Regions from separate parts of the Bradyrhizobium sp. Ken01 genome, predicted to be linked through region 1. Evidence: predicted binding sites of a transcription regulator. Region 1 holds the regulator's gene; each other region holds the start of a gene.
What was found. The regulator PhoB, encoded in region 1, activates phosphate uptake and scavenging genes when phosphate is short. The targets are predictions, from matches to a motif close to TGTCATNNANCTGTCAT.
Positions count from the first base shown of each region.

Region 2: a site for PhoB is predicted at 1,953-1,969, ahead of AC0L3S_RS00870 (Orn/Lys/Arg family decarboxylase). Genes of this name have one in related genera too.
Region 3: a site for PhoB is predicted at 1,930-1,946, ahead of AC0L3S_RS20435 (DUF47 domain-containing protein). Genes of this name have one in related genera too.

Region 1 covers NZ_JBVVPC010000030.1:9,547-13,688, reverse strand. Annotated here, with positions in the region: gene AC0L3S_RS25640 (acetylornithine transaminase) at 1-191, opposite strand, end outside; gene AC0L3S_RS25635 (GcrA family cell cycle regulator) at 647-1,159, shown strand; gene phoB (phosphate regulon transcriptional regulator PhoB) at 1,388-2,095, opposite strand; gene phoU (phosphate signaling complex protein PhoU) at 2,110-2,826, opposite strand; gene pstB (phosphate ABC transporter ATP-binding protein PstB) at 2,837-3,658, opposite strand; gene pstA (phosphate ABC transporter permease PstA) at 3,655-4,142, opposite strand, start outside.
Region 2 covers NZ_JBVVPC010000001.1:191,790-195,931, forward strand. Annotated here, with positions in the region: gene AC0L3S_RS00870 (Orn/Lys/Arg family decarboxylase) at 1-1,908, opposite strand, end outside; gene AC0L3S_RS00875 (xanthine dehydrogenase family protein molybdopterin-binding subunit) at 2,011-4,142, opposite strand, start outside.
Region 3 covers NZ_JBVVPC010000021.1:45,873-50,014, reverse strand. Annotated here, with positions in the region: gene AC0L3S_RS20445 (branched-chain amino acid ABC transporter permease) at 1-862, shown strand, start outside; gene AC0L3S_RS20440 (branched-chain amino acid ABC transporter permease) at 864-1,832, shown strand; gene AC0L3S_RS20435 (DUF47 domain-containing protein) at 1,991-2,635, shown strand; gene AC0L3S_RS20430 (anion permease) at 2,651-3,658, shown strand; gene sugE (quaternary ammonium compound efflux SMR transporter SugE) at 3,651-3,965, opposite strand; gene AC0L3S_RS20420 (peptide chain release factor 3) at 4,135-4,142, shown strand, end outside.

The DNA.
Region 1 (4,142 bases):
GTGGCCTGCTCCTGCAACGCCGCGACCAGCGCCGGATGGGCATGGCCGAGCGCATTCACCGCCACCCCGGAGGTGAAATCGAGATAGCGCTCGCCGTTGGTCGCGATCAGCCAGCAGCCTTCGCCACGCTCGAAACCGAGGTCGGACCTGGCGAAAACGGGGAGCAAATGCGGCGCTGCGCTGTTAGTCATGACGGTCACTTGAATGTTGCGGACGGAGTGAGCGTGCATTGCGCAACGCACCATCGACCGGCCCGGAAAACGAAACGTGCCGCCTCTTGAGGGCGGCACGCACGACTATCTTAGGCCTGGTGAAACGGGTGTCAATGCCGTCCGGAAAGCCTCACGAAACGCTGAATCCGTAGTCTTGCGGTGCCGATTTTGCGGGATTTAGCCACGGAACATGTGGAAGCGAGTCGGCGGACTCTTGCGCGGGAGTCACGCCATATTGTAGCGTTTGAATTGTCAGATACGACATCTCGTGCAGTGGTTCTGATCTTTAAGTCCTTATGTACCGGCGTAAACGTTCGGGCGTTCAAGACGCGCCCGGCGAGCCTTAAGGGATTCTGGCGGCACGGGTTTTTGAAGGCTTAGGCATTCGCTGCGAGGCCCCAGGATGGCTGGCGCGCAGCGAGGGAAAGGGTGCAATGACGGTTTTGACCTGGTCCGATGATCGCGTCGAGCAGCTGAAAAAGCTCTGGGAGGCCGGACTTTCGGCCAGCCAGATCGCGGCGGAGCTCGGCAATGTGACCCGCAATGCCGTGATCGGCAAAGTGCACAGGCTCGGCCTTTCGGGCCGCGCCAAGAGCCCTTCGTCGGCAGCGCCCCGGCCGCGCAAGGCGCGCCCCGCGCAGCACATGATGCGGGTGAGCCGCCCGATCTCGCGCGGCAACACCGCACTGGCGCAGGCCTTTGAGGTCGAGGCTGAGCCGGATCCGGTCACATACGACAACGTGGTGCCGATGAGCCAGCGGCTGTCGCTGCTGGAATTGAACGAGGCGACCTGCCACTGGCCGGTCGGCGATCCGTCGAGCCCGGATTTCTTCTTCTGTGGTGGACGGGCTCTGTCCGGCCTGCCCTATTGCGCCCAGCACTCGCGCGTTGCGTACCAGCCGGCATCGGATCGGCGCCGCGCACCGGTGAAGCCGGGTCCGCGGTAATCACGGCAAGTCGTCGCGCGAAGACAGTTCAACAATTTCAGTGTCGTCCTGGCGAAAGCCAGGACCCATACTCCGAGCACGCAGTAGTCGTGCGGAAGGGGTCACTCCGAGTCTTCGCCAAACCACGTTCGGTGGTTATGGGTCCCGGATCAGCGCTCGCTTCGCTCGCTTGTCCGGGACGACGTCGGAGAATTCGGGGACAGCTCGCCAGCAAACAAGCCTGCAACCCTACACCTGCTCCGCCTTGGCAAAACGATCATCCAGCGCGTAGCCGGCGCCGCGGACGGTGCGGATCGGGTCCTGCTCGCGGCCGAGATTGAGCAGCTTGCGCAGGCGGCCGATATGCACGTCGACGGTACGCTCATCGATGTAGATGTCGCGGCCCCAAACGCTGTCGAGCAGTTGCTCGCGCGAGAACACCCGGCCCGGATGCTCCAGGAAGAACTCCAGCAGGCGATATTCGGTCGGACCGAGATCGATCGGCCGGCCCGAGCGCGCCACGCGGCGCTTGTCGCGGTCGAGCTCGATGTCGCCAAAAGCAAGCACGGTGGCGAGCCGCTCGGGGCTCGCGCGCCGCAGCAGGCCTTTCACGCGCGCGAGCAGCTCCGGCACCGAGAACGGCTTGACGATGTAATCGTCGGCGCCGGTCGCAAGACCCCGCACCCGTTCGCTCTCCTCGCCGCGCGCGGTGAGCATGATGATCGGGAGCTGCTTGGTCTCGGGACGGGTGCGAAGCCGCCGGCACAATTCGATGCCTGACAGGCCCGGCAGCATCCAGTCGAGCACGATCAGATCGGGGATGTGCTCCTTGAGGCGAGTGTCGGCGTCGTCGCCGCGCATCACCGTCTCGACGTCATAGCCGTCGCCTTCGAGGTTGTAGCGGAGAAGCTCCGTCAGAGCTTCCTCGTCCTCAACCACCATAATGCGTGCGCCCATCGGGTCGTCGCTCCTTAAGTGTTCGGTACCGTGTTGGCGAAGGTCGTCATGTCGCCCTTCGGCCGCTTGTCGGTGATCGCCTGTCCCTCGATCATGTAGAACACGGTCTCGGCGATGTTGGTGGCGTGGTCGCCGATCCGCTCGATGTTCTTGGCGCAGAACATCAAATGGATACAGAACGAGATGTTGCGCGGATCCTCCATCATGTAGGTAAGGAGCTCGCGGAACAGCGAGGTGCAGATGGCGTCGACCTCCTCGTCGCCCTTCCACACCGCCATCGCCGCCGGCAGATCATGCGCGGCATAGGCGTCCAGCACCGACTTGACCTGCTGCTGCACGAGGTCGGTCATGTGCTCGAGGCCGCGAAACAGCTTGAGCGGATGGAAGTCCGTCTCCAGTGCCGCGACGCGTTTGCCCATGTTCTTGGCGAGGTCGCCGATGCGCTCGAGATCGGTCGCGACGCGCATGGCGCCGACGATCTCGCGCAGGTCGACCGCCATCGGCTGGCGGCGGGCGATGGTGAGCACCGCACGCTCCTCGATGCGCTTCTGCAGCGCGTCGAGTTCGGTGTCGATGGCGACGACGCGCTGGCCGAGCGGGACGTCGCGGCGGATCAGCGCGTCGACGGACTCGACGATCATGCGCTCGGCGATGCCACCCATCTCGGCGACCAGGCGGGTGAGTTCCTGGAGGTCGGTATCGAAGGCCTTTGCGGTATGTTCAGAACCCATGTCGCGTCTCCTAGCCGAACCGGCCGGTGATGTAATCCTGCGTGCGCCGGTCAGTCGGCGACGTGAAGATCTTGCTGGTGTCGTCGAATTCGATCAGCTCGCCGAGATACATGAAGGCGGTCTTGTCGGAGACGCGCGCCGCCTGCTGCATGTTGTGAGTGACGATCGCGATCGTGTAATCCTCGGACAGCTCCTGGATCAGCTCCTCGACCTTGGCGGTCGAGATCGGGTCGAGCGCCGAACAGGGTTCGTCGAACAGGATCACCTCGGGCCGCACCGCGACGGTGCGGGCGATGCAGAGGCGCTGCTGCTGGCCGCCCGAGAGCGACAGGCCGGAGGCGTTGAGCTTGTCCTTGACCTCGTTCCACAGCGCGCCGCCGCGGAGTGCCTTTTCGACGCGGCCGTCCATCTCGGACTTCGAGATCTTCTCATAGAGACGGATGCCGAACGCGATGTTCTCGTAGATCGTCATCGGGAACGGCGTCGGCTTCTGGAACACCATGCCGACGCGGGCGCGCAGCAGATTGAGGTCCAGCTTGCCGTCCAGGATGTTGGTCTGATCGAGCATGAGCTGACCGGTGGCGCGCTGGCCGGGATAGAGGTCGTACATCCGGTTGAAGATGCGCAGCAGGGTCGACTTGCCGCAGCCCGACGGACCGATGAACGCCGTGACGCGGTTGGCGCCGAGCGTCAGGTTGATGTTCTTCAGAGCGTGGTGCTCGCCGTAATAGAAGTTCAGGTTGCGCACGGTCACCTTGGGGGGCGCCTCCGGCAGCACCGGCGCGTGGGGCAGCCCACCGGCCGCGCTCATCGATACGGAAAGATCACTCATTTTGCGGTCCTCTCGGCGCCAAGGATGCGCGCGCCAATATTCAGGGCAAGAACGGTCAGCGTGATGAGCAGCGCCCCGCTCCAGGCCAGCTGCTTCCAGTAGGCATAGGGGCTCTGCACGAAGTTGTTGATGGTGACAGGCAGGTTCGCCATCGTCTTGTTCAGGCCGAGGCTGAAGAACTGGTTCGACAATGCGGTGAACAGCAGTGGCGCGGTTTCGCCGGCGACACGAGCGGTCGCGAGCAGCACGCCGGTGATGAGGCCGGAGCGCGCGGCGCGATAAGCGATCCGCTTGATCACCAGCGAACGCGGCAGGCCGAGCGCCGAGGCCGCCTCGCGCAGCGCGTTCGGAACCAGCAGCAGCATGTCCTCAGTCGTGCGCAGCACCACCGGGATCACGATGACCGCGAGCGCGAGCGAGCCCGCGATCGCCGAGAAGCCGCGCATCGGCACCACCACCGCGCCGTAGATGAACAGGCCGATGA
Region 2 (4,142 bases), on a different contig from region 1:
GTCCGCAAGCAGCGCATTGTCGTCGTGCAGCCGCTTGAAGGCGACGAGACCGGAGATCAGCGTGCCCGCCTTGCTTGCCTCGACGCCCGGGGTAAGCAGGAAGAGCAGGGAGTTGAGGTCGTTCTTCTCGGGGACGATGCGGTTCTCGCGCAGATATTGCGCGACGACCGGAGCGGGGATGCCGTGATCGACATAGCCGCCGGTGATGCGATCGAAGCCGGGCGTGAGCAGCGTCAGCTTGTTCGGATCGGTCATGGCGAAGCCCTCGCTGAGGCCAGGGAAGCCATGCCAGGCGCTGTCGGGGGAGAGCTGCCACAGCGCAGGACTGGTGGCGAGCTCGTCGGTGGAGAGTGTTTCCCAGGCGACGTTGTGCGAAGCGCCGGCGTGGCTGACATCGGGAATGGCGACGCGATCGGGGACGAAGGGTTCGAAGAACCAGCGCCTGTCCGGATTCTGCTCCTTCTCCTCGAACTCCCTGCGCATCGCGCGGATCTTCTTGCGCAGCTCGATGCCGAGCCGGATGGTGTCGTCCCACAGCACTTCGCCGGAGCGGCCCTTCATCATCTGCGCGCCGACGTCGAGCGAGGCGAACAGCGGGTAGAATGGCGACGTGGAAGCGTGCTGCATGAAACTTTCATTGAAGCGGCGGTGCTCGACGCGTCGCTTCTGGCCGCGGATGTGACGATCCTTGATGTGGATTTGGGATGCCTGCGAGAAGCTCGCAAGCTGCTTGTGGGTCGACTGCGTCGCGATGATCCCGGGTGCCTCGGGGGGAAGGTTCGCCAGCCCCATGGCGAAGCGGCCTGCATAGAGCGGGTGGAACTTCATGAAGCCGGCCCAGGCCTCGTCGAACAGGATGTACTCGCAGAGATGGCCGATGCGCTTCAAGATCATCTCGGCGCTGTGGATGGTGCCGTCATAGGTGCACTGCTCGACCACGGCGACGCGGAACGGCCGTTCCTTGCGCCAGGCGTCCTTGTCCGTGACCAAGGGATGATTGCGGATTGCCTCGCGCAAGGTTTTCTCGTCGAGCATGTCCCAGCGCATCGGGCCGATCAGGCCCCAGGCATTGCGGATGGTCGGCACGTAGACCGGGACGCCGCCATTGATCATCAGCGCGCCGTGATGGGCGGCCTTGTGGTTGTTGCGGTCGAACAGTACGAGATCGCCGTCGGTGACGAGGGCGCCGAGCGCAACCTTGTTCGAGGTCGAGGTGCCGTTGAGCACGAAATAGGTCTTTTCCGCGCCAAAGATCTGGGCGGCTTCCTTCTGTGCCTTCAACGCCGGTCCTTCATGGGTTAGGAGGTCGCCGAGGTCGAGCACGGAATTGTCGAGATCGTCGCGGAATACGGACTCGCCGAGATGTTCGACGAAGACCCGTCCGATGGGGCTGCGGTTGTAGAACACGCCGCCATTGTGGCCCGGACAGGTCCAGAGCTGGTTGCCCTCCTCGGCATAGTCGACCAGCGCGCCGAAGAACGGCGTCTTCAGCGTCTCCGCATATTGCTTCAGACGGCTGATCAGGTTCTTGGCGATGAAGGTCGGTGTCTCCTCGGACAGGAAGACATAACCGTCGATGAAGTCGAGCACCTCGACCGGGAGATCCTCGAACCGCTTGCGCCGGATCAGGAGGATGATCGGGAAGTCGAGGCCGCGTCGCCGCATCAAATTGATCAGCGCCGAGGTCTTGCCCTCCAGGCCCTTCTTGCCCCAATCCACCACCATGCAGCCGATCGCGGCATCGGTCTGCACCGCCATCTCCGCGTCCTCCAGCTTGCGGGCGCGAACGACCTCGAAGCCGGAACGCTGGATCTCCTCGATGATCTGGTTGAAGCGCACGCCTTCGAGGTCGTCGGCGTCGAACACAGGTGCGGCGAACAGGAAGTTGAAGCGCTTGAAATAGTCCATTGTCCATCCCGAATGTGCGAGACCGACAGGTCTCGACACATTTGATGACAGCTGGATGACAGGGGCGCGATCCCGAGCGAGCCGGGTCGGATGACCGGCGGCTCAGTCGAGTAACTTGTCCAGTGTGATCGGGAAGCGGCGGATGCGTTTGCCAGTGGCGTGATAGACGGCGTTCGCGATCGCGGCGGGGACGCCGACGATGCCGATCTCGCCCAGCCCCTTGATGCCGAGCTTGTTGATACGATTGTCCGGCTCGTCGACGAAGATCACGTCGATGTCGTGAACATCCGCATTCACGGGAATGTGGTACTCGGCGATGTTGGCGTTCATGATCCGGCCGAAGCGGTGATCCATCACCGTCTCCTCGTGCAGGGCCATCCCGATCCCCCAGACCACGCCGCCCATGATCTGGCTGCGAGCCGTCTTGGTGTTGAGAATCCGCCCGGCCGCGACGGCGCTGACCACGCGCGTGACGCGAATGACGCCTAGCTCTTCGTCCACCTTGACCTCGGCAAAGACGGCCGAATGGGTGTTGCGCGCGTGCTTCTTGTCCTCGCCGAACTGGTTGAGCTTTTCCTTCTCGATACGTTCGACGCCGCCATGGCGCATCGCGTCGGCGATCGAGACCGCGCGGCTGTTGTCGCTGGCGCTGGCAATGCTGCCGTCGGTCAGCACCGTATCGGCAAGCTCGGCGCCGGCGAGCGGCGAGCCTGGCATCTTCCCGGCCAGAGCTAACAGCTCCTTGCGCACTTCCTCGGCGGCTGCGAGCACCGCATGTGCGCTCGAGGCGGCCATCCAGGAGCCGCCCTCGACAGGCGCCTGCGGCAGACTGGAATCTGCGAGCCGGACGCTGATGTTCTCGATCGGAAGGCCGAGCGCATCGGCTGCGACCTGTGCGACAATGGTGTAGGTGCCGGTGCCGATGTCGGATGCTGCACATGACACCTCGGCATGTCCGTTCGATGTCAGCACGATACGGACGGCGACCGGCATCTGCAGTGCTTCCCACACACCCGTCGCCATGCCCCAGCCGACCAGATCCTTGCCGTCGCGCATCGAGCGCGGTGCAGGATTGCGTCTGCTCCAGCCGAAAGCGTCCGCGCCGCGCGCGTAGCATTCGCGCAACTGCTTGCTGGTGTAGGGCAGGTTTTCGCTCTGGTCGCGATCCGAGTAGCACTTCAGCCGCAGTTCGATGGGGTCGAGCTTGAGTGCCACGGCGAGCTCGTCCATCGCGCATTCGAGCGCGCAGACGCCCGACGCCGCGCCCGGTGCGCGCATGTCGCACGGCGTGGAGACGTCAAGGTGCACCAGCTTGTGGGAGAAGCGGCTGTTCGGGGTCTTGTAGAGCTGTTCGGCCCAGCCGGTATCGTTGCGGGCAAAATCCTCGTAGCGCGAGGTGACGGCAATGGCCTCGTGCGCGACCGCGTCGAGCGTACCGTCGGATTTTGCGCCGAGCGAGACGCGCTCGATGGTCATCGGCCGGTAGCCGAGCCCGTACATCTGCTGCCGCGTCAGCACGACGCGAACGGACCGCTTCAGCGCGAGCGCGCCGAGCGTTGCCAGCACCACCTGATATTGCGGCCGCAGGCCGGAACCGAAGGCGCCGCCGACGTATGGCGAGACTACACGAATGTCATCCGGCTTCTTGTCGAACACACCGCATAGAAATTTGTGGACGTTCTGGACGCCCTGCGTCTTGTCATAGATCGTGAGCTTGCCATTGCTGTCCCAGACCGCCGTGGTCGCATATAGCTCCATCGGGTTGTGATGCTCGGTCGGTATCACGTAGTCCGCCTCATGGCGCACATCAGCTCCCGCAAGGGCGGCTGCGGCGTCTCCCCGCGGCTTGTGCGGCTTGTCCTTTTCGGCAGCGTTGCTGCGCTCGCCTTCGAGGTCGGTCGCAAAACCATGCTGCTCATATTCGACCCGCACGAGCGTCGCGGCGAATTTCGCGGTCTCCCAGTCCTCCGCGACGACCAGTGCGATCGGCTGGCCGTTGAACTTGATCGTGTCATCGTAAAGCGGACGGAAAGGCGAGCCTTCTTCGGGCGCCACCTCGTCCTTCCAGGCCTCGTCCTTGTCCGCGAGCGGCGGGCGGTTCGCATGCGTGAGCACGTCGAGCACGCCCTCGACCTGCAGCGCCGCATCGGTGTCGAGGCGGGCAATGCGCCCGCATGGAATGGTGGCCTCGACGACGAAGCCATGGAGGAGCCTGTCGGCCGGGAATTCGCCGG
Region 3 (4,142 bases), on a different contig from region 1:
GCAGGCTCTTTACGCTCAGCTACTGGTGGGACTGATCAACGGCTCGTTCTACGCGCTGCTCAGTCTCGGGCTTGCCGTGATCTTCGGCATGCTCAACATCATCAATTTCGCCCACGGTGCGCTCTACATGATGGGCGCGTTCGTCGCCTACTTCCTGCTGAACATCGGCGGCATCAACTACTGGTGGGCGTTGCTGCTCGCGCCGATCATCGTCGGCATCTTCGGCATGATCCTGGAACGGACCATGCTGCAATGGCTGACGGGGCTCGACCATCTCTACGGCCTGCTCCTGACCTTCGGCATTGCGCTGATCGTGCAGGGCGTGTTCCAGAACTATTTCGGCTCCTCTGGCATGCCTTACGCCATTCCGGACCAGCTCAAGGGCGGCATGAATCTCGGCTTCATGTTCCTGCCTATCTATCGCGGCTGGGTCGTCATCTTCTCGCTGATCGTGTGTATTGCGACCTGGTTCCTGATCGAGAAGACGCGGCTCGGCGCCTATTTGCGTGCCGCGACTGAAAACCCCACGTTGGTGCGCGCCTTCGGCGTCAACGTGCCGCGCATGATCACGCTGACCTATGGTTTGGGTGTCGGCCTGGCCGCGCTTGCCGGCGTGCTGTCGGCGCCGATCAACCAGGTGCGGCCGCTGATGGGCGCCGACCTCATCATCGTGGTGTTCGCGGTGGTCGTGATCGGCGGCATGGGATCGATCATGGGCTCCATCATCACCGGCTTTGCGCTCGGTGTGATCGAGGGCATGACCAAGTATTTCTACCCCGAGGCCTCCAACACCGTCGTGTTCGTGCTGATGGTGCTGGTGCTCTTGGTGAAGCCAACGGGATTGACGGGAAGGGCGGCCTGATATGACAGCCTTGACGGACGACACGCTGCCGGTAACCCCGCGCTCGATCCGCGATGAGATGATCGTGTTCGTGGTGATGGCGCTGCTGCTGGCTTCGGTGCCATTCACGGGGGTCTACCCGTTCTTCGTGATGCAGGCGCTGTGCTTCGCGCTGCTCGCCTGCGCCTTCAATCTCCTGATCGGCTACGGCGGTCTACTGTCCTTCGGCCATGCGATGTTCTTAGGGACGGCCGGCTATTGCAGCGCGCACGCGCTGAAGGTCTGGGCGCTGCCGCCCGAACTCGGCATCCTCGTCGGCGTCGCCGGTGCCTTCGTGCTCTCGCTCATCACGGGCTATATCTCGATCCGCCGCCAGGGCATCTATTTCTCGATGATCACGCTGGCGCTATCGCAGCTTTTGTACTTCATCTACCTCCAGGCGCCGTTCACCCATGGTGAAGACGGCATCCAGGGCATCCCGCAGGGACGCATGTTCGGCGTCTTCGATCTGACCAAGCCGACCGTGCTCTACTACGTGGTTCTGGTCGGCTTCCTCGCCGGCTTCCTGCTGATCTTCCGCATCATCAACTCACCGTTCGGCGAAGTCCTCAAGGCGATCCGCGAGAACGAGCCGCGCGCGATCTCGCTGGGTTACCGCACCGATCAGTACAAATTCCTGGCTTTCGTCCTCTCGGGCACGCTGGCCGGCTTTGCCGGTGCGCTGAAAGTCTTCGTGGCGCAGAATGCCTCGCTCACCGACGTGCACTGGTCGATGTCGGGCGAAGTCGTGCTGATGACGCTGGTCGGCGGACTCGGAACCGTGTTCGGTCCCGTGGTTGGTGCCTTCGTGATCATCGCCATGCAGCAATATTTGGCGGGGTTCGGCCAGTGGGTGACCGTGATCCAGGGCTCGATCTTCGTGATCTGCGTGCTCACCTTCCGCCGTGGCGTCATCGGCGAAATCGCGCATTACTTCCGGCGATCGCTGTAAGTCATTGATATAATGGAAGATGGGTTGATGCGCGAAAGCGGTGGATGATCCGGCTCCACGGGCGTGAGGTGGCACGCGCGTGGATCGAAAATGGTCTATGACAGTTTCATGACGGCCCGCCTGGGCCGGGCCATCATCCAACCGGTAGTTTCTCTCCCATGATGCGATTGTTTCGCGCTTTCCTGCCCAAGGAAGAACGGTTCTTCGACCTGTTCGACCGCCACGCCCAGACCGTGATCCAGGGCTCGATCGCGCTCCAGAGCATGCTCAACGGGGGCGAGGAGACGCCGGTCTATTGCCAGCGCGTCAACCAGTTTGAGAACGATGCGGACAACATCACTCGTGAGGTGCTGACGGCGGTGCGCCGTACCTTCATCACCCCGTTCGACCGCGGCGACATCAAGAACCTGATCACCTCGATGGACGACGCCATCGACCAGATGCAACAGACCGCCAAGGCCGTGATGCTGTTCGAGGTCCGCAGCTTCGAACCGCCGATGCGGGAGATCGGCGGGCTTTTGATCGAATGCGCCAATCTGGTCGGCCGTGCGCTGCCGCTGATGCAGAAGATCGGTCAGAACGTGGCCATGCTGACTGCGATCACGGAAGAACTGGGCAAGCTGGAAGGCCGTGTCGACGATCTCCATGATATCGGGCTGAAGGAACTGTTCCTCAAGCATCGCGACGGCAACGCGATGGATTTCATCGTCGGCGCGGAGATCTACGACCATCTCGAGAAAGTCGCCGACCGTTTCGACGACGTCGCGAACGAGATCAACAGCATCGTCATCGAGCAAGTTTAGGGCAGGGGCCACGCCGTGGATGTTGCGTTGGGTCTTCCCGTCCTGGTCGGATTGATCGCCGTCGCGCTGCTGTTCGACTTCCTGAACGGCCTGCACGACGCCGCCAATTCGATTGCGACCATCGTCTCGACCCGCGTGCTGCGGCCGCAATACGCGGTGTTCTGGGCCGCGTTCTTCAATTTCGTCGCCTTCATGGTGTTCGGGCTGCACGTCGCGCAGACCATCGGCACCGGCATCATCGATCCCGCGATCGTGGATGCTCAGGTGATTTTCGCTGCGCTCGTCGGCGCCATCGTCTGGAACTTGGTGACATGGGCACTCGGGATCCCATCGTCCTCGTCTCACGCATTGATCGGCGGCTTGTTTGGTGCAGGCGTAGCCAAAGCCGGCCTTTCGGCGGCGGTCTGGAGCGGATTGTCCAAAACGGTGATCGCCATCGTGCTGTCTCCGCTCGTCGGCTTCCTGCTCGCGATGATGCTGGTTGCGATCGTCTCCTGGGCATCGGTGCGCTCCACGCCCTTTGCCGTGGATCGCGCCTTCCGCATCCTGCAATTCGCCTCCGCCTCGCTCTATTCGCTCGGCCATGGCGGCAACGACGCGCAGAAGACCATGGGCATCATCGCCGTGCTGCTCTATTCGCAGGGCCAGCTCGGCGGCGAATTCTTCGTCCCCTTCTGGGTGGTGCTCTCGTGCCAGGCCGCGATGGCGATGGGGACGCTGATGGGCGGCTGGCGCATCGTTCGGACCATGGGCCTGCGCATCACCAAGCTGACCCCGATGCAGGGCTTTTGCGCCGAGACCGGCGGTGCCGCGACCCTGTTCATGGCGACCTTCCTCGGCGTTCCCGTCTCGACCACCCACACCATCACCGGCGCCATCGTCGGCGTCGGCGCCGCACGCCGCCTCTCGGCGGTGCGCTGGAACGTCGCCAGCTCGATCGTCTATGCCTGGGTGATCACGATGCCGGCCTCGGCCATCGTCGCCGCGCTGAGCTGGTGGGCGGTCAAGATCTTCCTCAGGTAACCAGCTTCAGTCCGACGATCCCGGCGACGATCAGCCCAATGCTGGCGAGGCGGAACGCGGTGGCCGGCTCGCCGAACAGGATGATGCCGAGTGTCGCGGTACCGACCGCGCCGATGCCGGTCCAGACTGCATAAGCGGTTCCAATCGGGAGCGATTTGAGGGCGAGCCCGAGCAGGATGATGCTGCCGGCCATGGCGCCAAGCGTGAGGACCGACGGAACGAGCTTGGTGAATCCCTCAGTGTATTTGAGGCCGATCGCCCAGGAGACCTCAAGCAGACCGGCGACGAACAGGATGCTCCAGGCCATGACGACCCTCCATTCAAGGCAGGGTCGTCCCCGCGACTGGCGTGCTGATGGGAAGGGAGGGCCGTCCCTCCCAACCTGATCCCAAGCCGGATATGGGGCTGGCCGGAAGGCTCTGCAATCACCAAATGAGGCTTGATCAGGCTCATTTTCCCTGCCAAACGCTGCCGCAATGTCCGA